Regions from separate parts of the Kytococcus sp. Marseille-QA3725 genome, predicted to be linked through region 2. Evidence: predicted binding sites of a transcription regulator. Region 2 holds the regulator's gene; the other holds the start of a gene.
What was found. Region 2 encodes LexA, which represses DNA repair genes until DNA is damaged. Its sites were predicted from a motif close to TCGAACANNTGTTCGA; they were not measured.
Positions count from the first base shown of each region.

Region 1: ACY8FT_RS02570 (DUF6504 family protein) is a predicted target of LexA. The motif match lies at 4,911-4,926, and genes of this name have one in related genera.

Region 1 covers NZ_JBUCLA010000001.1:557,160-571,700, reverse strand. The annotation lists gene dinB (DNA polymerase IV) at 1-291, opposite strand, end outside; gene ACY8FT_RS02580 (DNA polymerase III subunit alpha) at 285-4,001, opposite strand; gene ACY8FT_RS02575 (SAV_6107 family HEPN domain-containing protein) at 4,001-4,462, opposite strand; gene ACY8FT_RS02570 (DUF6504 family protein) at 4,524-4,838, opposite strand; gene ACY8FT_RS02565 (polyprenyl synthetase family protein) at 5,026-6,114, shown strand; gene ACY8FT_RS02560 (Rv2175c family DNA-binding protein) at 6,144-6,506, opposite strand; gene ACY8FT_RS02555 (class II 3-deoxy-7-phosphoheptulonate synthase) at 6,508-7,884, opposite strand; gene ACY8FT_RS02550 (lysophospholipid acyltransferase family protein) at 7,881-8,615, opposite strand; gene ACY8FT_RS02545 (alpha/beta hydrolase) at 8,739-9,524, shown strand; gene ACY8FT_RS02540 (ROK family glucokinase) at 9,573-10,532, opposite strand; gene ACY8FT_RS02535 (hypothetical protein) at 10,586-11,422, opposite strand; gene ACY8FT_RS02530 (hypothetical protein) at 11,422-11,664, opposite strand; gene ACY8FT_RS02525 (DEDD exonuclease domain-containing protein) at 11,854-13,602, shown strand; gene ACY8FT_RS02520 (Lrp/AsnC family transcriptional regulator) at 13,612-13,893, shown strand; gene trpD (anthranilate phosphoribosyltransferase) at 13,897-14,541, opposite strand, start outside.
Region 2 covers NZ_JBUCLA010000001.1:421,155-435,695, reverse strand. The annotation lists gene ACY8FT_RS02025 (cutinase family protein) at 1-1,549, opposite strand, end outside; gene ACY8FT_RS02020 (hypothetical protein) at 1,724-2,143, shown strand; gene ACY8FT_RS02015 (LysM peptidoglycan-binding domain-containing protein) at 2,266-2,595, opposite strand; gene lexA (transcriptional repressor LexA) at 2,999-3,700, shown strand; gene ACY8FT_RS02005 (Sir2 family NAD-dependent protein deacetylase) at 3,845-4,789, opposite strand; gene ACY8FT_RS02000 (patatin-like phospholipase family protein) at 4,782-6,218, opposite strand; gene ACY8FT_RS01995 (aminotransferase class V-fold PLP-dependent enzyme) at 6,335-7,492, opposite strand; gene ACY8FT_RS01990 (LysR family transcriptional regulator) at 7,574-8,521, shown strand; gene ACY8FT_RS01985 (ComEC/Rec2 family competence protein) at 8,620-9,339, opposite strand; gene ACY8FT_RS01980 (ComEC/Rec2 family competence protein) at 9,436-11,163, opposite strand; gene ACY8FT_RS01975 (helix-hairpin-helix domain-containing protein) at 11,253-12,290, opposite strand; gene ACY8FT_RS01970 (DegV family protein) at 12,372-13,322, opposite strand; gene leuS (leucine--tRNA ligase) at 13,322-14,541, opposite strand, start outside.

The sequences.
Region 1 (14,541 bases), 140 kb from region 2:
CACCGCCGCGTACCGGTCGTGGTCCGGACGGATGACGGTGGCCTGCGGGCACAGCCGGCGGGCGCGGGCCATGGGCATGGCCGAGTGCACCCCGAGGGCCCGGGCCTCGTAGGTGGCCGAGAGGACCACCGACCGGTGGCCGCCCCCGACGATGACCGGGGTCCCCCGCAGCTCGGGGCGGTCGACCAGGGCCACCGAGGCGTAGAAGGCGTCCATGTCCACGTGGAGGACGGTCGACTGCGGGGCGGCCGGGGCCGTGACCGGGTCCACCGGCGTCCCCACGGTCACCATCCCGAGCTCCCGGGCGAGCTGTGCCAGAGCTTGCGGGAGGGGCCGGCGACGCCGATGTCCGCGTACGGCGACTGGCGGTAGCCGGAGGCGTGCACGAGCACCCGACGCCCCACCGGTCCGGCGGCCCGCGCGGCCTCCTGGCCGGCCCGGTGGCGTTCGTGCTGCAGGCGGTCACGCTCCTCCCAGGCCGCGAACAGCCCGTCCGTCCCACCGGCCCGGTGGGCCTCGGTGAGCCCGGAGAGCTCCCACGCCCCGGTCGCCCGCAGCGAGACCCCGCGCGGGCCGGTCCTGCGCACGACGCCCCGGACCAGCAGGAACCACGACTGGAAGAGCACCGTGGCGTACGGGCCCTGGACGTCCTCGAAGAAGGTCGCATCACTGGCCCCGGTGGGGTCGTTCAGGGTCACGAAGACCACGCGGCGCCCCGACCTCACCGGCGGCGTCTGCGTGGCCACCCTCACCCCGGCCACCAGCACCTCGGCACCTGACCTCTGCCCCAGCAGGTCCCGTGCGGGAGTGGCCCCCAGGGCCCGCAGGGTCGGCAGGTGGGGTTCGAGCACGTGGGCGGTGACGTCCATGCCCAGCACGTCGAGCTCGTGAGCCACCTGCTCCTCCGGCTCCATCGGGGGCAGTCCCGTATCCCGTCCCGCCCCCGGGGCCGGCAGGTCCAGGGTCAGCTGGGCCCCCTGCTCGGCCTGCCGGCGCCGGTCCTGCTCGGCCCGCTCCGTGACCAGACGGGCCCGACGGGTCCGGGGGCGCGGGGTGCGCCACCGCTCGAGGTCCACCAGCTCCACGAGCAGGTCGCGCCGCCGACCGGGCGAGGTGAAGCCGTCGAAGGCCCCGGCCAGGACCATGCGCTCCACCAGCGGGCGGTCCACCCGGGCGCGCTGCCAGAAGTCCGCCAACGAGGTGTACGGCTGCCCCTCCACGATGCGGCGGGCGTCGTCCCGGCCCATCCCCTTCACCTCCGACAGGGCGATGCGCAGCCCCCAGCGGCGGGCCCGCTGCCGGACCCGCTCCAGCGCGAGGTCCGGATCGACCTCGGTGAGGGGGACGTCCAGGTCCTCCGGGCCGCTCGGCTCTCCGTCACCATCCGTCCCCCGACCGACGGCGCCGGCCAGCGGCTCCACCCGGTAGCCCTCCCCGGAGGCGTTCACATCGAGCCCCAGCACGGCGACCCCCAGCTCCCGGGCGTCGTCCAGGATCAGCCGCTTGGGGTACATGCCCGGGTCGTGCGTGAGCACCCCGGCCAGGAAGTGGGCCGGGTAGTGCGTCTTCAGCCAGGCGGACTGGTAGGTGGGCAGCGCGAAGGCCGCCGCGTGCGCCTTGCAGAAGCCGAAGGAGGCGAAGGCGGCGAGCACCTCCCAGATGCGGTCGGCCACCTCCCCGGTGAACCCGCGGGCCGCGGCCGCCGGCCGCCACCACCGCTCCACGGCCTCCCGGCCCTCGGTCGTCCCCATGACCCGTCGGGCCTCGTCGGAGTGCGCCAGGCTCACCCCGGTGGTGGCGGTGAGGATCTGCAGCACCTGCTCGTGGAAGACCACCACCCCCTCGGTGCTGGCCAGGTGCTCGGCGAGGGCCGGGTGCATGAGCAGCGGCTCGGCCCACCCCTGCCGGGCGGCCAGGAAGGGGGTGATCATGTCCGACTTCACGGGACCGGGCCGGAACAGCGAGATGTCGATGATGACGTCCTCGAAGGTGCGCGGCCCGAACCTGCCGACCAGCTCCCGCTGCCCCGGCGACTCGATCTGGAAGCACCCCAGGGTGCGGGTGGAGCCGATGAGCCCGTAGGTCTCGGCGTCGTCGTGGGGCACCTGCTCCTCGTCGTCGAGGTCGATGCGCACCCCGACGGTGGACTCCACGAGGTCCACCGCATGCGCCATGGCCGACTGCATGCGGATGCCCAGCACGTCCAGCTTGAGCAGTCCCATGTCCTCCACGTCGCCCTTGTCGAACTGGCTCATGGGGAACCCGAGCCAGCTGGCCTCCACCGGGGTGCGGTCCCGCAGACCAGCGTGGGAGAGCACCACCCCGCAGGGGTGCAGCGCGATGTGGCGGGGCAGGCCGTCGAGCCGCTCGACCAGGTCGAACATCCGCTGCAGCCGTGGGGCGTCCAGCCCGGCGGCCCGCAGCTCGGGCAGGTCGCGGATGGCCGATCGCGCGTCCCGGGCCCGGACGTGCGGGAACGCCTTCGCGATCGCGTCCACCTCCACCGGGGGCATGCCGAGCACCGCGCCGACGTCCCGCACCGCGTGGCGCACCCGATAGGTCTCCATCATCGACACGCAGGTCACCCGGTCGGCGCCGAAGTGCTCCAGGACGCGCTCGTAGACCTCGGTGCGCCGGTCGGACTCCACGTCGATGTCGATGTCGGGCAGCTCCGCCCGCAGCGGGGAGCAGAAGCGCTCCATGAGCAGGTCGTGCCGCAGCGGGTCCACCCCGCTGATGCCCAGCAGACGGTTCACCAGCGAGCCTGCCCCGGACCCCCGGGCCGCCACGCGTCCCCCCATCCCCCGCACCAGGCCACACACCTGCGCGACGGTCAGGAAGTAGGTGGCGTACCCCAGCTGCTCGATGGTGGCCAGCTCCGCACCAAGGCGGTCGACCGCCCGCCGCCGCTCACCGGCCCGCCGGTACAGCCCGTCCACCGCGCTCCGACAGCGCTCGGTCAGCCCCCGCAGGGCGTCTGTGGCGTCGGCGTACCCGAGCACCTCCGGCTCCGGCAGGTGCACCGACCCGATCCCCAGGTCGTCCCGGGCCGAGAGGCCGCACTCGGTCGCCACCTGCCCGGTGGTGGCCAGCAGCCGGTCGGCGGCCGCGTCCGGCCCACCGGCCCGGTCGGCCAGCCACCGCGCCACCCGCTCCATGGCGGCCGAGGAGGCCAGGTGCGCCGCCGAGGTCCGCTGCTCCAGGTGCCGTGGGTCCAGCAGGACGTGCCTGCGGGCTGCGTCGAGCACGTCGGCCACCACCACGTCGGCGGGGTCCGCGTGCCGCACCGCAGCGGTGAGCACCGTCCGCACGCCGGCCTCCTCGGCCAGCCGCCACATGCCCACCGCCTGGTCGGTACAGCCCGGCTGCCCGGCCGGGGCACCGGAGCACACCAACTCCACCACCACGACCCGTCGCGCCTCACGAAGATCCCCGACCTGCCCGGCCACCCGGTCCACCCACCGCTCCAGGGCCCGCCGTGCCTCCTGGCGACGACGCCCCAGCACCGCCCGGCCGACGTCGGAGTCGGGCCCCAGGAGCACCCGGACCGCCGGGGCAGCACCGGCCACCAGCTCCCCGGTGGTGCGCGGCTCGCCCCGCTCCCCCGCCGCGTGGGTCGCCGAGACCAGGCGGCACAGGGCCGCCCAACCGACACCGTGGCCGGAGCCGGCCTCCCGGCCCGCGGCCAGCACCCGCACGCGGTCGTGGCTCTCGTCGACCCAGGTCCCGCCCCGCACCGGTGACCGGCGCGCCGGGACCTCCTCCCGACGGGCCCCGTCCCCGTGGGCCACGGCGAGGTCCACCCCCAGCACCGGGACGAGCCCGGCCTCGGTGCAGGCCCGGGCGAAGCGCACCGCTCCATACAACCCGTCCCGGTCGGTGAGCGCCAGGTGGGACTGCCCCCAGGCCGCCGCCCGGTCCACCAGGTCCTGCGGGGTGGAGGTGCCGTACTGCAGCGAGAAGCTCGAGGCGACGTGCAGGTGCGCGAACCCCGCGGACATCACCGGCCCTCGACCGGCCAGCCGGCCACCAGCAGTGCCGTGGCAGAGGGGAGCACGGGCAGCCCCAGCACACCCCGGATCCGCTGCTCGAACTCGTCCACCTGCCGCACCAGGTCGTCCGCCTCCCGCTGGGAGCACTGCCGTCCCCGGGCGAGAGCGGCCCGGCGCCGGGCCGAGCCGTCGAAGAAGACCGCCCACTCCCGGAGCTCCGGGGCCACCCCACCGAGGAGCTCCCAGACGCTGCGGGGCCGCGAGGCCCGTCCCGGCACCGACCGGGCCGCCACCACGGCGGCCGCAGCCCGCAGAGCGGCCAGGTGCGCTGCCTCGTACCGCTCCTCGGGCACCGGACTCGCACAGGCCTCCGCCAGACTCGTCCGCGCCCGCTCCATCAGGTCCAGCACCGTCCCGGCCGGTGCGCCCACCCCGATCGTCGCCGTCGGGGCACCCGTCATCGTCGTCATGTCCGTCCTCCCTGTTTCCCCGCTGCCTGCGTTCCCCTGCTGCCGTGCGTGCCCGACCGGGTCAGTCCAGGACCCGGTCCAGCCGCCACCCCGCGGCCACACCCACCGGCGGGGCCACGAGGTCGAACACCCCGGCCGGACGGTGCCGCCCGGCCCGGGCCTCCACCCGCCACACCTCCTGGTCGGTGCCGGCCTCCAGGGCCAGCCCCTCGGCCTCGGTCACGTGGCGCCACCACGGGTGGCGCCGTCGCCAGCGGTCCAGCACCTCGCACACCACGTAGAGCCGTCCCCGCCAGACGAAGGCATCCGGCTGCCCGCCGGGCTCCCATCCGTCCTGCAGGGTCCGCACCTCCACCGACTCGGCGCACCGCCTCATCTCGTCCCTCCTCCCGTCGGTCCGGGCCACCCCACGGGCCGTCCGGATGCCGTATCGTCGACCCCGCACGCATCGTATGCGTGTACGAGATCTTCGGTCAAAGGTCATTCATCCATACGACACCGACAACCTCCCCCGGGCCCGCCCCAGCAGCCCCCGTCCACCGCCCGACGCCTACGATGTGCCCGTGACCCCACACCCCCTCGACGAGGCCTTCCAGGCCGCGATCACCGCGAGCATCACCGACCAGATCGCGACCCACCGCGCCCACCTGACCCCCCTCGACCCCGCCGCCGACGAGCTCGCCGAGGCCATCGAGCTGCTGATGCGGCGCGGCAAGCGCCTGCGTGCCGGGTTCCTCCACTGGGGACACCTCGCCGCTGGCGGCTCCGCGGACGACGCCTCCCTCCGTGCCGCCACCGCGATGGAGTTCTTCCAGGCCGCGGCCCTGCTGCACGACGACGTCATGGACGACAGCGACACCCGACGCGGCGTCCCGACCGCCCACCGCACCTGGGCCCGGCGCCACCGCGAGCACGGCTGGGAGGGCTCACCCCGCGAGCACGGCGTGGCCGGCGCGATCCTCGCCGGGGACCTCTGCCTGGTCTGGGCCGACGCGGCCTTCACCGGCTGCGGCTGGTCGGCCGACCGGATGCAGCGCGCCCTGCCCACCTGGAACCTGATGCGCACCCAGCTGATGGGCGGCCAGTTCCTGGACATCCTCAACGCGGCCCGCCCCTGGGACAGCGACGACACCGCGGCGCGCACCGACCGGGTCCGCCGCGTCATGACCTACAAGAGCGCCAAGTACTCCATCGAGCACCCGTTGCTCATCGGCGCCGACTCCGCCGGGGTGGACCCCGCCACCCGCGAGCACCTGAGCACCTACGGGCTGCACCTGGGCCTCGCCTTCCAGCTGCGCGACGACGAGCTCGGCGTGTTCGGCGACCCCTCGCTCACCGGGAAGCCCACCGGGGACGACCTGCGGGAGGGCAAGCGCACCGCCCTGGTCGTCGGCGTGCTCGACGCCGCAGCCCCCTCCGACGCCGCGCGCTTCGAGGAGCTCCTCGGGTCCCCCGACCTCTCCCCGGCCGACACCGACTGGATGCGGGAGCTCATCGTCTCCACCGGCGCCGCACGAGCCGTCGAGCAGCAGATCACCGCCGACCGCGACGACGCGCTGGCCGCCCTCGACGCGGCACGTCCCGCCATCGACCCCACCGCGGCCGACGCCCTGGCCGAGCTCGCGCACCTCACCACGCAGCGCTCCGCCTGACCCGGGTCAGGCGGGTCAGGCGGGCCGGGTCACCAGGCCGCCTCGGCCGCCCGCCGCCGGATCTCGGTCTTGTGCCCGGCGTGGAGATCGGCGATCGCCGAGCCCTCCCGCAGGGTCTCGTCCGGCTCGAACAGCCAGCGGATGATCTCCTCGTCGGTCATCCCGCCGTCGCCCAGCACCGTGATCGTCCCCGGCAGCGGACCGAGCACCCGGTCGCCGCTGAGGAACAGGGCCGGCACCTGCAGGACGTTGCCCTCGCCGCGCCGGAGCCCCAGCAGCTCCCGGTCCTTGACCAGCTGCCGGACCGAGCTGACCCCCAGACCGAGCCGCTCGACCAGGTCCGGGACCGTCAGCCACTCGATCGTGTCGAGCAGGTCGGGTCGGTCCGTCATCTCAGGCACCTCCGAGGGTCGGGTCGTCGCCGATCATCTGCGCCACCAGCAGCGCGAGCTCCAGGCTCTGGTTGCGGTTCAGCCGCGGGTCGCAGGGGCTCTCGTAGCGGGCACCGAGGTCCTCCTCGAGCACCGGGACGACGCCGCCGATGCACTCGGTCACGTCGCTGCCGGAGAGCTCCACGTGCAGCCCGCCGGGGACCGTCCCCAGCTGCCCGTGCACCTCGAAGAAGCCCCGGACCTCGTCCACCACGTCGTCGAACCGCCGGGTCTTGTACCCCGTCGACCCGGTGAACGTGTTGCCGTGCATGGGGTCGGTGAGCCACAGGGGCTGGGCGCCCAGCCCTCGGACGGCCTCCACCAGCGGCGGCAGCGACTCCCGGATCCGACCTGCCCCCATGCGGGAGATGAAGGTCAGGCGCCCCGGGGTGCGCTGCGGGTCCAGCCGGTCGACCAGGCGCTTGACGTCCTCGACCGACGTCGTCGGACCGAGCTTGACGCCCACCGGGTTGGAGACCGACGCCAGGAAGTCGATGTGGGCGCCGCCCGGGTCGCGGGTGCGCTCACCGCACCAGAGCAGGTGGCCGGAGGTCGCGTACGGCTTGCCGGTCCGCGAGTCGATGCGGGTCAGCGGCTTCTCGTAGTCCATCACCAGGGCCTCGTGGCTGGCGAAGAACTCCGTGGCGTGGAAGGCCGGGGAGTCCGCGCCGACGGCCTTGGTGAAGCGCAGCGCCCGCTCGATGCCGCGGCTCACCTCGTCGAACTCGCGCGTGGCCTCGGTGTCGGCGGCCGCACCCCAGGTGGACAGGTTGCCCAGGTCGGCGTAGCCACCGGTGGTCCAGGCACGCACCAGGTTGAGCGTCGCCGCGCTGGCGCTGTAGGCCGCCAGCATGCGCTGCGGGTCGTGCTCACGGGAGGCCGCGTCGAAGGCGAAGCCGTTGACCATGTCACCGCGGTAGCTCGGCAGCTCCACCCCGTCCCGGGTCTCGGTATCGCTCGAACGGGGCTTGCCGAACTGGCCGGCGATGCGGCCGACCTTCACCACCGGCACCCCGGCCCCGTAGGTCATGACGGCCGCCATCTGCAGCAGCACGCCCAGCCGGTCCCGGATGCTGTTGGCCGTCACCTGGTCGAAGGTCTCGGCGCACTCACCGGCCTGCAGGACGAAGCGCTCCCCCAGCGCGGCGGAACCCAGCTGCTCGGCGAGGGTGTCGCACTCCTCGGCGAAGACCAGCGGCGGGTAGCGGCGCAGGGTGTGCTTCACCCGCCCGGCCCCCTCCGGGTCGGCCCAGGTGGGCTGCTGGGCGGCCGGCAGGTCGGCCCAGTCGACCGCGTCGGGCAGCGGCTGGTGGTGGGACTCACCGAACGAGGGGTTCATGCGCCCTCCGCCGCTCGCCGGGACTTCACGACACTCGAGTACTCGTCCACGTATTCCTGTCCTGTGATCGCCTGAATTCGTCGCATGATCTCATCGGTCGCGCTGCGTAGGTCGTCGCGCCCCGGCCGCTGGACCGCCCGTGCGCGCTCCTCCTCGGAGGCGTCCGCGTGGAGTGACTGCACGTGGGCCGTGACGTCGAACGGCTCCCCGAAGGTGGCCGTGAAGGTCCGGATCTTCGGCATCGACGCCTCGATCGGCTGGATCTCGTCGACCCCCACGAGCCCCACCGGCACCACCGGCGAGCCCGTGGACAGCGCGAGGCGGACCGCACCGCTGCGACCGCGGTAGAGGCGCCCGTCCGGCGACCGGGTGCCCTCGGGGTAGATGCCCAGCAGGTTGCCGTCCTTGAGCACCTGTTCGGCCTCGCCCAGGGCGGCCAGGCTGGCCCGGCCACCCGACCGGTCGGTCGGGATCTGCCCGACCCCGCGGAAGAACGCCGCCATCGCGCGGCCCTTGATGCCCGGCTGGTTGAAGTACTCGGCCTTGGCCGGGTACCGGAGCTGGCGGGGCACCACCATCGGCAGCGCGATCGAGTCGAAGAAGCTGCTGTGGTTGGCCGCGATGATGGCCGGGCCGTTGCGCGGCACGTGGTGCAGGCCGTGGACCGTCGGGCGGTAGAGCGCCTTCAGCGCCGGGCCCAGGGTCACGTTCTTCAACGTCCAGTAGAGCACCTGTTCTCCTGCGTCTCGACTCGCTCGCCGGCTCGGTCGCGGCCGGCGAGGTCCTGCGGCGCGGTCTGGTCTCCACCGCACCACGGCATCTTTTCACGGGTTGCGGCGTGGAAGGATGCCGGCATGCGAACCGCGCCGGCGCCCCTGCCCTCCACCCGCACGGTGCTCGAGGGCGCCGAGGGCCGCCACCTCGACGGATCGCCCGACCGCGCGGGGGTGCTCCTCCTGCACGGCTTCACCGGAACACCCCAGGGGCTGGGCTCCTGGCCGGACGCGCTGGCCGCCGCCGGCCACACCGTGGACGCCCCGCGGCTGACCGGCCACGGCCGCACCTGGCAGGCCGCCAACCGCACGGGGTGGCAGGACTGGTACCGCGCCGCCGAGCGCTCCCTGCTGCGGGCCAGCCACGAGCGGCCCGCAGTGGTCGGGGGCCTGTCGATGGGCGGTGCGCTGGCGCTCGCCCTCGCGATCGCCCACCCCGCCCGCGTCGCGGGGCTGGCGCTCGTCAACCCGGCCGTGGCCGCGGTGAACCCGTTGGTCCGACTCACTCCCCTGGTGCGTCAGGTGGTCCCCGACGTGGCGGGAATCGCCGGGGACGTCGCCGACCCCGAGGCGCCCGCCGAGCTGGCCTACGACCGGGTGCCCCTGCACGCCCTGCACTCCCAGCGTGCTCTCTGGCGGGGTGTCCGGCGCCGTGCGGCCGAGGTGACCTGCCCGGTGCTGCTGCTCCGCTCGGCCGTCGACCACGTGGTGCCCGCCCGCAGCAGCGCCGCGATCCTGCGCCGGGTCTCCGCGACGGACGTCACCGAGGTCGTGCTCCCCGACAGCTTCCACGTGGCGACCCTGGACCACGACGCCGAGCGCATCCACGCCGAGTCCGTCGCGTTCGCCCGTCGCGTCACCGCCTGAGGCGGCCACCGGACCGCCCTGCGGAGGACGAGGTGCCCGGGGCGCCAGTCACTCCGCCGCGGCCTCGCTCATGATCGAGGCAGCACCGATCACCCCGGCGTCGTTGCCCAGGGAGGCCAGCAGCACGTCGGGCCACGGTCGGTGGCCCCGGCCGGTCAGGGACTTGCCGAACGCCCGCCGCGCCGGCTCCAGCAGCAGGTCACCGGCCGCGCTCACCCCTCCGCCGATGACGATCGTGCCCGGGTCCAGCACCGCGGCGAGGCTCGCCGCCCCCTCCCCGATCCACGTACCGAGGTCGTCGAGCAGCTCCACCGAGGCCGGGTCCCCCTCCTCGGCGAGGCGGGTCACGTCCGCCCCCTCGAGCCGGTCCACGTCGCCCCCGCACGCCTCCGCCAGGCGTGCCGCGTGGGGCGTGCCGGAGCGCACGAGGTCCCGGGCCTCACGGACCAGCGCGGAGCCCGAGCCGTACTGCTCCCAGCACCCGCGGTTCCCGCAACCGCACCGGTGCCCGTCCGGCACCGCGCGCATGTGGCCGATCTCCGCGCCCATCCCGGAGGCCCCCCGCAGCAGGACCCCCTGGTTGACGATCCCACCGCCGATGCCGGTGCCGATCGTGACCAGCACCATGTCGTCGTGCTCGCTGGCCGCACCGTGGCGGAACTCCCCCCAGGCAGCCGCGTTCGCGTCGTTCTCGAGCCGGACCGGCAGGTCGACCTGCTCGCTCACGGTGGCCTTCAGCGGCTCCTCGCGCCACGCGAGGTTCGGCGAGAACATGATCCGCTCACCGGCCGCGTCCACGAAGCCGGCACAGGCGATGCCCGCCCCGACCACCTCCCGGTCACCGGCCTCCCCGCGCAGGTCCTCGATCACGGTGACGACCGCCCGGGCGATCTCGACGACGTCCTGGGCAGGCGTCTCGGCCCTGGCACGGTGGAGGATGCACCCGTCCTCGACCAGGGCACCGGCGATCTTGGTGCCCCCGATGTCGACACCGATGGCGAGTGGCATGGGACCTCCTGGGAGCGGGGCGGACTGCCCCGAGACTACGCAAGACAGGGGCCTCACCGCGCCTCGTCGGTGACCGCCGCGACCACCTGCCGGCGTGTCCGCGCACCGACCCCTCGGTCCGCCAGGAAGTCCCCCAGGCGCGATGCGTCCGGCAACCCCGTGGAACCCCACGCCTCGTCCACCGCGTGCACGACCTCCTCGTCGGCGACCGCGAGCGCACGCACGGCGCGACCGGCACGGGCGTACCGACCCGCTCGGGCCCCCTCCGCGCCGCCGGCCCCCGGGACGGCCCCGACCCCCGAAGGGGCCGCGCCCGATGCCGAACCTCTCGACGCCTCACCTCCCGGCGTCCCACCGACCACCGCGTGGGCCAACCACTCCGCGACTCCCTCTCGCCACCAGAGCGGCTCACCGCGCACGATCGTCTGGTCGAACCGGGCGTGGACGAGCTCGTGGCGGAGCACCAGGTCCGCCTGGTCGCCTCGGAGCCGGGCCACCTGCGGGTGCAGGAGAACCTCGACCACCGCGGCGCCCGCCCCCGCGGGGTCACCCTCACCTCCTGCACCTCCGGGGTCCACCACCTGCAGACCCTGCGTGAGCCCCGGCGCCGCATCCGTCCCGCCGCGGCGGAGGTACTCCGACCGGTCCTCCACCAGGCGCACCCGCACCGGTCGCCCTCCGGGAGTCGATCCCCAGCGTTCCCGTACGGCCCGGTCCGCGGCGACCACCCGCGACGGCCAGGGCGTTCGCGAGGCATCCAGCCCGGGCACCGCCTCGCCCTCCGGGCCGGGTGCGCCGTCGGATGAACCGCCACAGGCGGACACCCCTCCCACCACGACTCCCCCGAACCCGAGGAGCAGCACCCGGCGGGAGGTCGACGGCCAGCTCATCACCCCATTGTCGCCAGCCTCCTGCCACGCGGTGACGCGGCCGGCACCTGGGCCCGCAGCCCCAGCGCCGTGTCCAGACCGACCAGGCCCGAGCGCACGAGCGCCGCCACCGCCTGCTGCTCCCCCTGGTCGAGCTCCGCGACCACCGGCTGCACCCCGTCTCCGCCGGTGACCGCACCGCACCCGCCGCAGACCTCCCCGCGGCCGGTCCGGTCACCCCGCTCGTGCCGGAACTCGCTCATGATCCACTCCCGTCCGTCTCGTCCTGCGTCCTCTTCCTGCCGGGCCCCGAGGCCCCGACGGCCGCCGTCCGCGACCGATGACCCCACGCTAGAACACCTGACCGACAACCTCCGCCCACTCGTCGGACACGGGTGTGGATGAACACCTGCACCGACGAGGTTGTCGGTGGCCGGTCCTACCGTGCGCCCATGCCCAGCCCGCGCGTCCCCGCCGACGGGGTACAGGGAACCTTCGGCGACCTGGGGACCCCCTTGTCCGAGGTGACCTTCCTCGTGTTCGACCTCGAGACCACCGGCACCAGCCCGGCCGACTGCGAGATCACCGAGTTCGGTGCCGTCAAGGTGCGCGGCGGCGAGGTGCTCGGGGAGTTCCAGACCCTGGTCCGCCCCGCCCACGGCATCCCCCCGCACATCCAGGTGCTCACCGGGATCACCTCCTCGATGGTCGCGCGCGCCCCGGCCATCGAGGAGGTGCTTCCCAGCTTCCTGGAGTTCACCGGCGACGCCGTCCTGGTGGCGCACAACGCTCGATTCGACACCGGGTTCGTCCGGGCGGCCTGCACCCGGACCGGTCACGCCGCCCCGACCAACCCGGTCCTCGACACGGTCCACCTCGCCCGGCAGGTGCTCCCCCGGGGTGAGGTCCCGAACCACAAGCTCGCGACGCTCGCCCGGCACTTCCGCACGCACACCACCCCGACCCACCGCGCCCTCGACGACGCCCGCGCGACCGTCGACGTCCTGCACGGCCTCGTCGAACGGGTCGGCACGCTCGGCGTCGACTCGCTCGAGGAGCTGCTCGCGCACACCCGGCACGTGCCCGAGGCCCGGCGCCGCAAGCGCACCCTCGCCGACGGGCTCCCGGAGGCACCGGGGGTGTACCGCTTCCTGGACGTCTCGGGTGAGGTGCTCTACGTCGGCACCGCCGTGAACATCCGCCGGCGGGTCTCGCAGTACTTCACGGCCTCGGAGACCCGGCGGCGCATGGACGAGATGGTGCGCCTGGCCGAGCGCGTGGTCCCGATCGTGTGCCCCACGGCACTCGAGGCCTCGGTCCGGGAGGCCCGCCTCATCGCCGAGCACCAGCCCCGGTACAACCGTGCCGGCCGCCGGGGGGCCCGACTGCCCTACGTCCGGCTCACCGACGAACCCTTCCCGCGGTTGTCCGTCGTCCGGACCGTGTCGGACGACGCAGCCACGCACATCGGCCCGTTCCCGTCGACCTCCGCGGCCAAGGAGGCCGTCGCGGCGCTCCACACCGCACTGCCCCTGCGCCAGTGCACCCAGCGCGTCACCGAGGCGTCCGCGGCCCGGAACACCACGGCCTGCACCCTGGCCGACCTCGGACGGTGCGGGGCCCCCTGCACCGGGGCCGTCTCCCGCACCGACTACCGGGCGGTGGTCGAGGAGGCACGACAGGCGCTCGCCGGCGACCACCGCGCCGCCTGGCGCGCACTGGGCAGCCGCATGGAGCAGCTCGCACGGGCCGAGCGCTTCGAGGAGGCCCGCGTCCTGCGCGACGGGGCCCGGGCGTACCTCCGCGCCGCAGCGCGCCGCCAACGGCACGAGGCACTGGCCTCGATCTCGGAGCTCGTCGCCGCCGCCCCCATGGCGGCCGGCGGCTGGGAGCTGGTCTGCATCCGCCACGGGCGACTCGCCGGCACCGCCCTGGCCCCGCGCGGTGTCGACCCGATGCCGGTCGTCGACTCGCTGGTGGCCACCGCGGAGGTCGTCACGGCCCGGCCCGACGGGTCCCCTGCCGCCCTCCCGTCCGAGGCGGACCTGGTCCTGCGCTGGCTGGACGGCGACGGCGTCCGGCTCGTGACGAGCTCCGGCGACTGGGCCTCACCGATCCACTCGGCCGCGGCTGCCGCGGGACCGCTCGAGGAGGCGGTCTCCGCCGACGTCCCCGCTCCCGGCCGCAGAACGCGTCGCTAGGCTGGGCACATGATCTCCGCCATCGTCCTCATCCACGCCGAGTCCGCCAAGATCCCCCAGGTGGCCCAGGAGGTCGTGAACATCCCCGGCGTCGAGAAGGTCTACTCCACCGCCGGGACGGTCGACCTCATCGCGACGGTCAAGGTGGAGCGCCACGAGGACTTCGCCGACGTGATCGCCGACCGGCTCAACAAGGTGGACGGCATCAGCGACACCGAGACCCACATCGCGTTCCGCACCTACTCCGCGCAGGACGAGGCGCAGGCCTTCGCCATCGGGCTCGACGGCTGACGCTCAGCCCCGACCGGCCCCCGCGGCACCACTGGCCCGCACCCACGCCTCGAGCGCGTCCCGGGCAGCACCGGAGGCGATCGCCTGCCGCGCCGCGGTCACGTGCGTGGACACGAGTTCATCGAACCCGGACTGGTCCAGCGGCCCGGGGACCCGGGCCGCCGTGGCAAGCGCCAGGCCGGCGTTGAGGACCGCCGCCTCGCCGGCAGGCAGGTCCACGCCGGTCAGCACGTCCCGCGCCACCTGCGCGTTGTGCCGCGCGTCGCCACCCCGCAGCTCCTCGATGGCGTGCCGGCGCACCCCCACGGCCTCGGGCTCCAGCACGAACTCCTGCACCTGCCCGTCACGCACCCAGCGCACGTCGGTGGGCTCGGCCGGGCTCGCCTCGTCCAGGCCCTCACGTCCCCGCATGACCGTCGCGGCCGTCCCGCGCTCGGCGAAGACCCCGGCGAGCGTCTCCATCACGTGCGCCTGCGCGCACCCCACGACGGAGACCTCCGGACGAACCGGGTTGGTGATGGGCCCCAGGATGTTGAAGGCGGTGGGGATCCCCAGGCCGCGCCGGGCCGTGGCCGCGTGGCGCATGGACGGGTGGAAGGTCTGCGCGAAGGCGAACGAGATGCCGGCCTCCTCGGCCACCCGGGCCAC
Region 2 (14,541 bases):
CGAGGCCCGCCGAGGTCGCGGCCAGGACGGCGACGGCCGTGCCCAGCACGGGCACCAACCAGACGGGGTGCCCGGAGGCGCCCACACCCTGGTCGGAGGCCGCCGTCTCCTCGCCGTCGGAGTCCGCCCCGCCGTCACCGCCAGGGCCCCCGCCGTCCTGCGTGCCTTCGGAGGAAGTGCTCCCGTCGTCGCTGCCCTCAGAGGCGTCCCCGGTGGGCTCGGGCTGCGAGCCGGCGTCCCCGTCGTCCGGGGCGTCCTCGTCGTCGTCACCCGCGGGGTCGCCAGCCGGGTCGCCTTCGTCATCGCCGTCCCCGCCCCTGGGCTCCTCCTGCGAATCCCCCGACTCGTCGGCCAGGCTCTCCGAGGGCAGGGGCTCCACGCTCGCCGGCCCGGTCGGGAGACCCGGGGGCACCTCACCCGGGGACGCATCCGCCCCGTTCTCACCGGACGCGGACGGATCCCGACCCGGCGAGGTGCTGGGCGACGGCGTGTCGGGGACCCGCGCAGGGCCCCCATCGGGCGACCAGGTGCTCGCGAGCACGAGGAGCTCCGCGACCCCGGGCGCGACCACGTCCTCGGTGTACCCGCCGTGCACCGGGCGGGCCCTGTGGAACTCCTCCTCCAACGTGGTCGACGAGGTGAGCATCCGGCTCATCCCCGGCGCCGCGTCGCAGACCAGGTCGCCCTCGCTGCAGATGGACAGCACCCGGGAGTACAGCTCCGGCGGGATGACGTCCTGGTCCTCGGCCAGCACCCGAGCGATGCGGCTGTTGGGCACCGACCCGCCGTGGAGCGCGAAGACCTCCTCGATGAGATTGCGCACCGCAGCACGCCGGGACGTGTCACCCTCTGGCCTCGCCTGGGAGCGCAGGTAGGTCAGCGTCGCCGCCAAGCCGATGGAGGGCGTGTCCAGCAGCCCCGCGATCTCCCGCGTGTTCTGCCCCGGGTGGTGGGCAGGGTTGCCGAGCAGGAGCGCACCGGCAAGCGTCGAGCTGTCCGCACCGGAGGCCAGTGCCCTCGTGATGACCTGGGCACCTTGGCTGAAGCCCGCCAGCACCACCGCCTGGTCCGGGCACCTCTCGGCACTGTGCTGGAGGACCCGTCGGAGCTCCTCGCGCCCGGCGTCGACCGACTCGAAGTAGTCCGTCGAGGGCGCGACGGACTCCAGGACGTGCGCTTCCAGCTCGTGTGCCCCCAGCGTGTGCGGGTCGACCGCCGGGTAGTCGAGATAGACCGACCGGACGTCGCCCGACAGCCGCTGGGTCAGCGAGTCCGCGACCCCGCCGACCGTGGCACCCCACGGCGCCTCCTCCCCCGATCCCCGCACACCGACGACCAGCACGTCCTGGCAGGCGAGCTGCTCCAGTCTGTCCGACGACACGGGGTCCACCGCCGACTCCGTGGCGGGCCAACCGGCTGGGTGGTCCTCCGCCTGCGCCACGGGGACCGACCCCAGCCCCACGGACGTGACGAGCAGACCCGTGGCCAGGAGGGCACGGGCCGCTCCTCGCACTTGGGCGGCACCTCGGCCGGACTGCCTCTGCTCCACGCCTCCATTGTGGCGGGAGTCCACCCTGTACCCCACCGCGCGCCATCCCCTCCCGATGACCAGCGTTCCTCCACGTCCCCGATACCAGCCCCTGCCTCCGCAGCACAGGCCCTCCCGGAGGGTCCTCGGCGCCGGCTCCCCGATGTGTGGTGGAGTGACGCCATGCACCTCCCCATGCCCGCACCGAACGAGACCGACCGGCTGCACGAGCTCAGTCGTGACTCCGCGGACCACGACGCCATCACCGATCTCTGGAAGGCCGGCTTCGCGCTCCCGCGCTGGTGGTTCCTCCCCGCAGGGCCCGAGGGTGCTGTCGCTCCCGTCGCCGCCGAGATCGAGGGCACGATGATGCTCCTCGGCTTCACCAGCAGCGAGCGGGCCCGTCACTTCGCGGTGGAGCAGGGCATGTCCGACCCGGAGGAGCCCGCCGACCTGCTGGCCAAGCAGCCGGCGGACATCGTCCGCGGCGCGGACGACTTCATCGCCTCCGGCGTGGAGGGCATCGTCATGGACGTGCACATCTCCGGCTGGTTCGCCCCCTTCGAGGGCCTGAGCCCGATGTGGCGTCGCGTCACCGGCACCACCCTCGACTGACGGCCCTCGAGCAACACCCTTCGCCCCCTCCCCTCGACTCCCCCTCGGCCGGCGCCCCTCGACCTCCCTGTCGGGCTCCGGCCTCGCCCGACGCCCCGGGCCGCTCACGGCCCAGGCCTCCCTCAGGGCTCCGGGACGACCAGCTCCTGACCGGCTTGCACCTCGGAGGTCCCGAGCCCGTTGGCCTCCTGCAGCATCAGCACGCCCTGCTCGACCGGCACCTCGGGGAGGTGCTCGACGGCCACGTGCCCCAAGGTCTGCCCGTCCCCGACCACGACGTGCTGCGCGCCGGAGGCGTCCGGCCCGGCCCCGACCGACTGCCACGCCACGAGCAGCACCAGCGCAACCGCCAGCACCAGGCCCAGCACCTGACGGGCCGCACGTCCGCGAGCCGTCAGCCGCATGCGCGGAGCCGGTCGCTGCGCCTGCCGCCGGAAGGGCGCAGCGTGCACGCCCGCACGCTGCCCCACGACGCCTCGACCGAGACGAGGTGCCTCACAGGTGATCGCGCTCATGTCCACTCCTTCCCCTCCGGACGCCTGTCCGTCGGATGTCTGTACTATGTGTAGCACAGGTGGTCGACGCCCTCCAAGACACGCCCGAACGGATGTCCGCTCGCGCGGGGCCGGGGCGTCGTACCCTGTGACCGCACGGCTGTCGGCCGAGCGCGTGATCGACTCCTCCTTCGCGGGGGGGGAACGCGGGTCCGTCCGACAACACCTGAAGTCAATCGGTGACCACCGACAACATCGGGAGATCGTTGGGAGGACGGCGATCTGCTGAGCACGGCGGCGGTCAGCGACATCGCCCGAGGCACGCCAGACGACCGCCGCGACGACCCAGCGAAGGGGGACCATGACCAACCGGAGGAACGAGCCGGGCCTGCGCCGCAACGAGCCGCTGACCGACCGGCAGACCAGGGTGCTGGAGGTCATCCGACACTCGATCGACGAGCGGGGCTACCCGCCGAGCATGCGCGAGATCGCCGAGCAGGTGGAGCTCGCCTCCGCGAGCTCCGTGCAGCACCAGCTCAACGCGCTGCAGCGCAAGGGCTACATCCGCCGCGACCCCAACCGCCCCCGCGCCCTGGAGATCCTGGACGCCCAGTGGCCGGGTGACCGCGGGTACCGCAAGCTGCCGGAGGACACCTGGGACCCCTCCGAGGCCGCCGACGCCCAGCCGCCGGCCAGCTACGTGCCCGTGGTGGGGCAGATCGCCGCCGGTGGACCGATCCTGGCCGAGGAGCGCGTGGAGGACGTCTTCCCGCTCCCCAAGCAGATCGTCGGTGACGGCGAGCTCTTCCTGCTGCGCGTCAAGGGGGACTCGATGGTCGACGCGGCCATCTGCGACGGCGACTGGGTCGTGGTGCGCCGCCAGCAGGCCGCCATCAACGGCGACATCGTGGCCGCGCTCATCGACGACGAGGCGACGGTGAAGACCTACAAGAAGGTCAAGAACCAGATCTGGCTGCAGCCGCACAACCCCATGTTCGACCCGATCGACGGTAACGACGCCACCATCCTGGGCAAGGTCACCGCGGTCCTGCGCCGCGTCTGATCGCGTCCGGACCGCTCGGGCCCGGGCCGCGCCCGGCCCGAGCGGGGTGCGACAGGTCTCCGGGGACCCGTCGGGGTCCGGCAGGTCCGAGGGGCTCCGGTACGGGTGGGATCGGAGCACGTCCCCGAGCCCTCCCACACGGGGTCACCCCGCCTCGACGGCCACCCCGAGCCGATCGGCGACGGCCAGCAGCGTCTCGTCCACCATCGCGTCCACGGTCAGCGTCGCCTCCCGGTGGGCTCGGTGCCATCCCCGGGTCACCACGGCGACCGGCCCACCGGCGCGGTGCACGTGCCGGGCGAAGCGGTAGCCGCTCATCACCTTGAGGCTCGAGCCGAGCACCAGCAGCCCGTCGGCGCCGTCCACCATCGCATAGGCCCGGTCCACGCGCTCCCGCGGGACGTTCTCCCCGAAGTACACGACGTCCGGCTTGAGCTCGTCGGCCCCGCACACGAGGCAGTCGACCGTGCGGAACGAGGCGACCACCTCCTCGTCCAGGGCCACGTCGCCGTCCGGACGGACCTGCCCGCCCCGCAGCGCGACGTCGCGGTGGTGCGGGTTCAGCTCACCCAGCCGCGCCTGCAGCGACGACCGCTCCTCGACCGCCCCGCACACCAGGCAGACGATGCGCGACAGCGTCCCGTGCAGATCCAGCACGTCCGGCGACCCGGCCCGTTGGTGCAGCCCGTCCACGTTCTGCGTGATCACCCCGGTGATGCCCGCGACCTCACCACCCGCCGCGCCCTCGGCCTGGAGCGCCGCGAGCGCCCGGTGCCCCGCGTTCGGCTGGGCACCGGTGAAGCGCTCCCACCCCACGAAGGCACGCGCCCAGTAGCGCCGCCGGGCCTCGGGACCGGCACGGAAGTCGCCGATCGTCATCGGTTGCACACGCCGCACCCCGTCCGGCCCCCGGTAGTCCGGGATGCCCGAGGCGGTCGACATGCCCGCCCCCGTCACCACCGCCAGCCGCTGCCCGGCCAGCAGCTCGGCCAGGGCCTCCACCTCCTGCGGGGCGGCCCGGACCACGGGCGGCAGGGTCACCGGGCTGTCCACCTCCGGCATCGCGGCGCCCGAGGACCCCTCAGCCACGGCGACGCCCAGCCGTCCTGCGACCCAGCTGCCGTCGTCCGGCGCGTGCCCAACGGCGGGGTGCCCGTCGCCCGACGAGCGACATCCGCCCCGACCCCCGCAGCGCCCGCAGCGCGACCTCGGGGTCGGCCACCTCCGGGTACGGGTAGCGGGCGGGTGCGTCGCGCATGATCAGCTGCGGCGCGTACCGGCGGATGGCCGAGTCCGCCACGCCGTACCCGTGGCGCTCGATGATCTTCTGCTCCTCGTCGCTGAAGGCGTCCATGTCCGTGCGGATCTGGTTGATCTGCGCGGCCACCTCCACGGGATAGCTCTGCGGGACTCGCGAGTCCATCGCCCAGGACGCGCCCTCCAGCACACCCCAGTTGAAGGCCGAGTGCAGCCAGCGCAGCCGCGTGACCTCCCCACCACCGGCCGCGATGCTGATGACGTGCAGGATCCGCCCCAAGGGCGTCCGCGCGCTGCGGGCCCGGAAGACCGCTCCCCCGTCGCTCACCAGCACCGAGGCGTGGTCGCGCCAGACCGGCTCGAGCGCGAGGTTGTCGTAGATGCCGCCGTCCAGCAGCTGCACCGTGCGCGAGATCCGGGGCCTCGCCGCCGCGTCCACCTGCCCCACCCGGCCGCCGGTGAGGTCCAGCGTCGAGGCGTCGATGTCGAACGGCGCGAAGTACGGCGGGTAGGCGCTGGAGGCCGCCACGACGTCCGCCAGGCGCAGCCCCGCCGGCGGCTCGCCGTACCCGAGGCGGTAGTCCCCCACCCGCCCGCGGGGCGCGTGGGCCCGGGGGTCGGCAAAGGTCCAGTTCACCCCGTGCGCGAGCTCGGTCGCCTCGACCACCACGGCGGGGCCGCTGGTGCGGTGCGCGTCGCGCAGGTCGGTCGCCCACCAGTCGACCTGACCGACGAGCTGGTCGGCCAGCATCCGCGAGCTCGTGTCCGGCGAGCGGCGCACCTTGGGGCCGAACCCGGAGACCATCGCCCGCGTGCGCAGGTTGCGGCTGGTCAGCCGCCGGACCGGCTCGGCCACGTACTCCTCGAAACCGGTGACGCGGGGCGCCGAGAACAGACCACCGGGCACCGTGTCGCCCCGCGGCAGGGGCGGTGCGCTGGGGTCGGGCTCCACGAGGTCGGCCGAGTCGATGCTCTGCGAGAGGGCGTCCGCGTCGGGCCACCCGAGCCGTGGGGCGGCCAGCAGCATCGCCGCGATGGAGCCGCCCGAGACCGCCGAGACCGTCCGCAGCTGACCGAGCATGCCCAGCTCGTTGAGGCGGCGCAGCGCCCCCAGGTGGAACAGGGCCGCCCGGAAGCCACCACCCGAGAGGCACAGCGCGGTCCCGCGACGCGGTCCTCGCCAGCTGGGGCCGTGGTGCGCCTCGTCCCGCGCGGCGGCCATCTGCGCGCCGGCGGGGTCCGGGAGGTGGGTCTCAGGCACGTGGAGCATCACACCACACCCGACCCACCGACCTCCGGGCCCTTCTGCCTCGCGCACCCTAGGCGCCAGGGCCTCCGGGTGCGACGCCCGCGGCTCAGCGCACGACGCCCCGCGGGTCAGCGCACCGCGAAGGGGCTCAGCACCTCCAGCGCCCGGTCGACGTCCGCGCGGGTGTTCCAGGCGTGGAAGCTCAACCGCACCCCGCCGGCCCGCTGGGAGAGCGTCAGGCCCGCCCGCTCGGCGGCCGCCGCGGCCCCCTCCGGCATGGCCAGGCTCACGATGGCCGAGTCCGAGGCCGGCAGCCCCAGCCCCTCGCGCAGCGCGTTGGTGAGGCCCACGTCGTGCGCCCGCACCGCGGCGGTGGGCACCCGGAGGAAGTCCTCCAGCGCCGCGACCGCACCGGGCCACAGCGGCCACCCCGGGGAGACGTCGAAGCGCGAGGCCCGCGGGGACAGCGTCATCGTGGGGCCGTACATCGAGTCCCATACGACGTCCCCGGCGTACCAGCCCGCGTCCAGCGGCACGAGCATCCCGGCCGCCCGGTCGGACACCGTCATGTACGCCACCCCTCGCGGGTGGCAGAGCCACTTGTAGGCCGAGCAGACGGTCACGTCCGCCAGCGAGGCATCGACCGGGGACCAGCCGGCCGACTGGGTGATGTCGCAGACGGTCAGCGCGCCGACCTCGGCGGCCGCGGCCCGCACGTCCTCAGGACGGGTCAGGCCGCCGCAGGCCGACTGGACGTGGCTGTAGACCACCGCGGCGGTCCGGTCGGTCAGCGCAGAGCACAGCTCGGCCCGCGGCACCGACCGCACGGTGATCCGACCGCCCGAACCGCTCGGGTGCGGCCGCTGCGCCTGCACCAGGAAGGGGTAGACGAGGCTGGAGAAGTCCCCCTCCACCACCACGACCTCGGCCCCGTCCGACAGCCCCGCGGCGACCATGCCGACGAACACCGAGGTCTGCGAACCGGTCGCCACCCGCTCGGCGGGGACGCCCACGAGCTGTCCGTAGAGCGCCCGGGCCCGCTCGACCAGCTCGTGGTAGCCGGTCGGCGAGACGTCACCGGTCGTCCAGCGCCGCGCGTCCCGGGCCATCGCCTCGGTGGTGGCCCGCGTCGGGAGCCCGCACGTGGCGGCGTTCAGGTAGCCCCCGGTGGTCGCGAACTGGTCCCGCAGCCAGGCGACGTCCTGCAGCTCGGGCGGCTCGACGGCGTGGGCGGGGGTCGATCTCGTCGACCGAGTGGGCAGCTCGGAGCGGGCAGGTGCTGACATGGAACGATTCTCGATCGCCGCGACGAATTACACAATGGCGCAACACTTTGCGGGCGACTAACAAACGCTTACAGTGACCCCATGATCGACACGGCTGGGCTGCGCATCATGCGCGCCATCGCGGAGCAGGGGTCCTTCACCGCTGCCGCCCACTCGCTGGGCTACACCCAACCTGCCATCTCGCAGATGGTCCGTCGTCTCGAGGGGCGCATCGGCACCCCGCTGGTGGAGCGCCAGGGTCGCACCGTCCGGCTGACGCAGGCCGGGCAGGTGCTCGCACGGCACGCCGTCACCGTGCTCACCCTGCTGGACACCGCCGAGCAGGAGCTCAGCGCCATCGCGGGGCTGGAGTCCGGCCGGGTGCGCGTCGCCGCCTTCCCCTCCTCCACGGCCTCGCTGGTCCCGCAGGCGCTGCGCGACCTGCGCTCGGAGCACCCCGCCATCGAGATCCAGCTGACCGAGGCCGAGCCGCCGGAGTCCCTGGCCGCGCTGCGGGACGGTCGCTGCGACCTCGCCGTCGCGTTCTCCCACTCGGGCACCACCGTCGGGCGCGAGGTCGACAACCTGGCCGGGCTGGAGATCCGCGACATCCTCACCGACGAGATGCTCATCGCCCTGCCCGAGGACCACCCGCAGGCCACCGGCGAGACGGTCGACCTCTCCGCACTGGCCGACGACCCGTGGATCGCCGGGTGCGCGCGCTGCCGGGGGCACCTCATGCACCTGGGCCAGGAGGCCGGCTTCGTGCCCCGCGTGGAGTTCCAGACCGAGGACTACGTCGCCGTGCTGGGCCTCGTCTCCGCCGGGCTGGGCGCCGCCCTGGTGCCGCGGATGGTGCTGCGCCACGTCCGGCACGCCGGTGTCGTCGCCCTGCCGCTGCAGGAGAGCTCGCGGCGCACCATCCACGCCGTGACGACGGCGGACCTGCTCCGCGTCCCCTCCGTCTCCGCGATGATGGACGCCCTGTGCGGTGCCGCCCACGTGATGGAGCAGGAGCTCACCGGCACCGGTCCGGTCGCGACCTCCTGACGGCCGCGCCCGGGGCCACACCTGGCCGGGGGCCAGGATCCGGTCCCCGGTCGACATCTCACCCGGGCGAGATGTCCCTCCCCTCAGCGGGCACCTCGTCACAGGCGACCCCACCACAGGGCACCGCTGCCGGACTCCCGCCCCACCACGACGTCGCCGTGGTCGAGGGTGGACACCATCGTCGACCCGGCGGCCGCGAGCCGCTCCAGGGTCCGCGGGGCGGGGTGCCCGTAGTCGTTGTCCTGCCCGACGCTCACCAGCGCCAGTGGTGCACCTCGCTCGAGCAGGCCCTCTCCCTGACTGGCCGATCCGTGGTGGGGCACCTTGAGCACGTCCACCGGCATCTCCCGACTGAGCCGGTGCACGGCGTCCCCACCGGTCTCCTCGAGATCCCCGGTGACCAGGACGTGCACTGGCCGGCCCTCCCCCTCGGCACCTGGGGTGGCGACCGTGGCGTGCAGCACCAGGCTGCCGTCGTTGCGGCTGTCGTCCTCGGCGAGCCGAGCCTGCTCCCGCGGCCAGAGGGCGTTCCACTGCGTGCTCCCGGTGACCGCGGTCGCTCCCGGGGCCAGGGCCTCGATGCGGACTCCCCGGGCCCGCGCGACCTCGCGCCACTCCGCCGGGTGGCCGGGCTGCATCGGACGTGCCAGGTCCGCCGAGGAGGCCCACACCCGCTCCACCGGGACGGCGTCGAGCACCGCCGCGAGGTTGCCGCTGTGGTCGGCGTGGCTGTGGGTGACCACCACGGCGTCCAGGGCGGTCACCCCCGCCCGGTCCAGGCACCGGGCGACGCGGGAGTCCGGCGGTCCGGTGTCCACGAGCTGGCCCTTATACACATCTAAAAAAAAACCACAGCTTACCGGAGGCGGCGCCGCCGGCTAGAAACGCCGCGCAGAGCGCCATGATCTCCGCCATCACCACCAGGGGGGCCCGAGCAGCCAGGCCGCCCCGGCCCCCGCCAGCAGCACCAGCCCCAGGTCGAGGGCCACGACCGGAGGACCGACTCCTCCCGACCCCGGCCGTGCTCCCACCGGCCGTCCCCGCGCCGCCCCTCCCCACCACAGGACACCGCGACACGACAGGACCCGCACACCCCGCCCCACCGCGGGCGCCAGCAGGACGATGGCGGTGGTGAGCACGCCGAGCCCGAGCGCCGCCGGGCCGTTGGCCGGCCAGGGGATCGCACCGTGGGGGACAGCTGCTCCCCAGCGGGCCACGAGACCGATGAGCTGTGCCGGCACGGCGGCCGCCCAGGCCAGCGCCGCGGCCACCGGTGGCAGCACCGGGTGCACCAGCACTACGAGCACCCCGCAGATCGTCGCCGGCGCCACGAGCGGAGCGGCCAGCAGGTTGGTCAGCAGCCCGATGACGCTGATCTGCCCCTGCAACATCGCGACCACCGGTGAGGTCGTGACCGCCGCTGCGACGGGGATGACCAGCGCCTGCGCGAGGGGCTCGGGCACCCGCGGCCACCGCCGGCGCAGCGCCGCGGCCCAGGGACGGACGAAGACGACCAGACCCAGCGTCGCGAGCACCGAGAGCGCGAACCCGTAGGAGCGGGCCAGCCAGGGGTCCCAGACCAGCAGCACGACCATGCTCGTGGCCAGCGCGGGGAAGGACGCCGCACGCTGCGAGACGGTCATGCCCGCCAGGGCGACCGCACCCATGGCCCCGGCCCGGAGCACCGACGGCTCGGGGCGGGCGAGCACGACGAACCCCACCAGACCTGCACCGGCCACCCACGGCCGGGCCCGTCTCGGGAGCCCGAGCCCGGAAGCCGCCCACAGCACCGCGCCCACGACGATCGCCACGTTGGATCCGCTCACCGCGCTGAGGTGCGTCATGCCGGTCTCGGTCATCGCCTCGGTGAGCTCCTCCGGTGTCAACGAGGTGTCCCCGAGCACCAGCCCCGGCACCAGGCCACGCGCATCGGCCCACACGGGGTCCACCGACTCCCGCAGCCCGGCCCGCAGGCCCTCGGCGACCCGCCACCCACCACCGGGCGGCACCACCTCCTGCGGCCCGCGCGAGGGCGTGAGGACGGCCACCACGTCGTCACCCGGTTCGCTCGGCGAGAGCCGTCCGCTCACGGTGAGTCGGGTGCGCCAGGTCAGGTCCTCCCACGCGGCGTCCGGGCGCGCCAGCACCAGGAGCGGGGCGTCGCTGCGGGACTCCTGTCCCCGGTGGACGATGCGCTTCGCCCGGGCCCGGACCAGCACGAGCTCGCTGCGGCCGAAGCGCCCCTCGGTCACCACCCGTCGCGCGTCGGCCTCGACCACCACGTCCGCCGTGACCACCGACTCCTGCTCGACCGCCCCTGCCACCACCCCCTGCTGGCGCTGCGTGGCGGCCAAGGTGGAGGCGCCCACGACCAGTCCCGTCACGAGGGCGGTGGCCACCACGGTGCGTCCCCAGGGGGCACGGTGCGCCGTCAGCAGTCCCGCCACGCCGACCACCGCGCACGTGGCCACCACCGCCCACCGCAGGGGCGTGACCCAGGCCAGGGCGGCCGCTCCCACGGCCCACGCCACGAGGGCCGGCAGCAGCAGGCGCAGGTCGGCCACCTCGGCCACCCGCTCGTGCGGCCCCGCAGCGGGTGCGCCCGCATGAGAGGGGCCCAGCACCCCGTCTGCCTCTCCCACCTCCGTCACCTGCCCAGTCCCCGGAACCTGCCCCGTCCGCGTGGCCGGCCGCGCCGCCAACACCTGCTCGCCGACCACCTCCGCGGCCCTCACCCGACGGTGACGTGGGGCCGGAGCGTCTCGAGCGTCTTCTCCCCGATGCCGCTGACCTCCATGAGCTCGTCCACCGAGGTGAACTGCCCGTTCTCCTCCCGCCAGGCCAGGATGTGCTCCGCCGTCACCGGCCCCACACCGGGGAGCTCCTCGAGGGCGGACTGATCGGCGGCGTTGAGGTCCACGACCGCCCCAGCCGCTGCGCCCCCGGCAGCGGCGTCACCGCTCGCGCCACCTGCCCCGTCCCCGGACGCGCCCTCACCAGCGCCTCCACCCGGACCACCGGCAGCCGCCCCGCCAGGAGCACTGCCCGGAGCGCCCGCTCCACCGGCCGCCGGGGTCGGTGGCTCCTCGCCCGGTCGCAGCACCACCACCTGCTCACCGTCCGTCACCGGCCGCGCGAGGTTCAGCGCCGTCCGGTCGGCCTCCCGCGTCATGCCACCGGCCGCCTCGACCGCGTCCCCGATGCGGCCGCCGACCGGCAGGGTCACCACCCCGGGATCCCGCACGGCCCCGACGACGTGCACCGTCACCTCCTGCGCGGCGGCCGACTCCGCACCAGAAGGACCGCCGGGACCACCTGCCCCGTTCGTCCCGGCAGGTCCAGCAGATCCGTCAGGGCCGGACGAGCCGGGCGCCCCACCCGCAGAGGCGGACGGCGCGGCCGCCTCCCCGCTCCCCGGTGGGCCACCGCCGTCGCCCGGCGCCTCCCCCGTGGGACCCGCACCGTCACCTCCCGGGGAGCCGGCCGGGTCCGCCCCTGCACCAGCCGTCCCGGCGACCGGGTGCACGGCCGACTGCCGCCCCGTCCACCAGGTCCACCCCGCCAGCGCCAGCACCACCACCAGCACGAGGACCGCCAGCGCCCGCACCGCGGAGGCACCCGGCGCCACGCGCGCCCCGGCCACCGACGAGGGCAGCTCCACAGCATCCAGCGCAACCCCGACGACTCCCCGCCCCTGCACGGCCTCCTGCTCCGCGTCAGCTCCTCGCCGCGCGGCCCACACCAGCCGGTCGTCCGACTCCCGGTCCACGGACACCACCCCCTGGACCGCACGCTAGGAGCGGCGCACGAGCGGAGGGGGCCGGGTGAGCAGCGGCCTGTGGACGAGCCGTCAGGCGCTCGGGGCCCACCTCCCCGGGTCACCCTCGACCCGCGGCGTGACGACGATCGCCACCGTTCCCACACCCGTGTGTGCCCCCACCGTCGCGCCGAGGTGCGAGACCCGGACGTCCACCGGGTCGTCGAGCACGGCCTCCAGCCCCTCGGCCATCTCCCGGGCCACGTCCTCACGGCCCAGGTGGTGCACCGACACGTCGACCGCCACGCCCCGCCCCTCGGCGAACTCGTCCTCGGTGAGGCTGTCGACCACCGCGTCCGACTGCGCGGCCGCCGCCTCCTGTCCCCAGGCCAGCAGCGCCTGCCGCGCCGCCCGCAGGGTCCGCACCTTCTGCCAGCCGTCGACCGTGCCGTCCCGGGCCACCTGCAGCAACGGCTTCACGGCCAGCGCCGTCCCGAGGAAGGCCTGTGCCGCACCGATGCGGCCACCCCGCCGCAGGCGGTCCAGCGACTCCACGACGAAGCGCGCCTGGGTACGGTCCGCGGTCGCCTCCACGACGCGCACCACCTCCTCGACGTCGCCGCCCGCCGCGGCCACCCGGGCACCGGCGAGCACCGGCGCGGCCAGCCCGCCGGACACGCTGCGGGAGTCCAGCACCGTCACCGGCAGCCCGGTGCTCTCGGCGGCCCCGCGGGCGACCTCGACGGCGCCCGACATGCGACCCGACAGGTGAACGCTCACCACGTGCTCGGCCCCGGCGTCCAGCGCCTCGCGCCAGACCCGCTCGAAGTCCGCCGGCCCCGGCGAGGCGGTGCTCACGGCGGCCCGGGACTCCAGCGCCGTCACGAGCTCGCCGGCGTCCAGGTCCTCGCCCTCGCGGTGGCTCGTGCCGTCCACCACCACGTGGAGCGGCACCACCCCCACGGCGGTCGCCTCGTCACCGGCCCCACCATCGAGCGCGAGCTCGGCGGTGGAGTCGGTCACCAGGGCGACGCGGGCCGTCATCAGATGACGATGTTGACGAGGGACGGCTGCTTGACGATCACCTTGCGCACCGGTGCCCCGTCGATGAACGACTGCACGCGCTCACTCGCGAGGGCCTGCTCCTCCAGCGCGGCGGCGTCGATGTCCGGGGCGACCTCCAGCCGGTCCCGCACCTTGCCCTTGATCTGCACCACGCAGGTGACCGTCTCGGCCACCAGCTGAGACTCGTCGGCCTCCGGGAAGGGCTCGGTGGCCAGCGACTGCTCGTGCCCCAGACGGGCCCACAGCTCCTCGGCCAGGTGCGGGGCCAGTGGCGCCACCATCTGCACCAGCGGCTCGGCCACCGCGCGGGGGACGGCGTCCAGCTTGGTCACCACGTTGGTCAGCTCGATGAGCTTGGACACCGCGGTGTTGAAGCGCAGGTTGTCGTAGTCCTCCCGCACCGCGGCGATGGTGCGGTGCAGCGCCCGGCTGGTCTCCGTGTCCGGCTCGTCGGCCGTCACGCGGACCTCACCGGTCGACTCGTCGACGACGGCGCGCCACAGCCGCTGCAGGAAGCGCTGCGAGCCGACCACGGCACGCGTCTCCCAGGGACGGGAGGCGTCCAGCGGGCCCATGGACATCTCGTAGACGCGGAAGACGTCCGCCCCGTACTGCTCGCACATCTCGTCCGGCGTCACGACGTTCTTCAGCGACTTGCCCATCTTCCCGTACTCGCGGGTGACCGGCTGGCCGTTCCACGTGTACAGGACGCCGTTCTGCGCCTCCGGGTGGTCGGTCGCCTCGACCTCCTCGACCTCGGCCGCCGGCACCGGCTGGCCGCGGTCGTCGCGGTAGGCGTAGGCCTGCACCATGCCCTGGTTGAACAGGCGGCGGAACGGCTCGTCGGAGCTCAGGTGGCCCAGGTCGAACAGGACCTTGTGCCAGAAGCGGGCGTACAGCAGGTGCAGCACCGCGTGCTCCACGCCGCCCACATACAGGTCCACGCCACCGGGGTCGCCGTCCACGCCCTCGCCGAAGCCGCGGCCCGGGCCCATCCAGTACTCCTCCAGCTCCGGGTCCACGAAGGCCTCGGAGTTGGTCGGGTCCGCGTAGCGCAGCTCGTACCAGCACGAGCCGGCCCAGTTGGGCATCGTGTTCGTCTCGCGGCGGTACTGCCTGGGGCCGTCGCCCAGGTCGAGGGTGACGTTCACCCACTCCTCGTTCCGGCCGAGCGGGGACTCCGGCTGGGTGTCCCAGT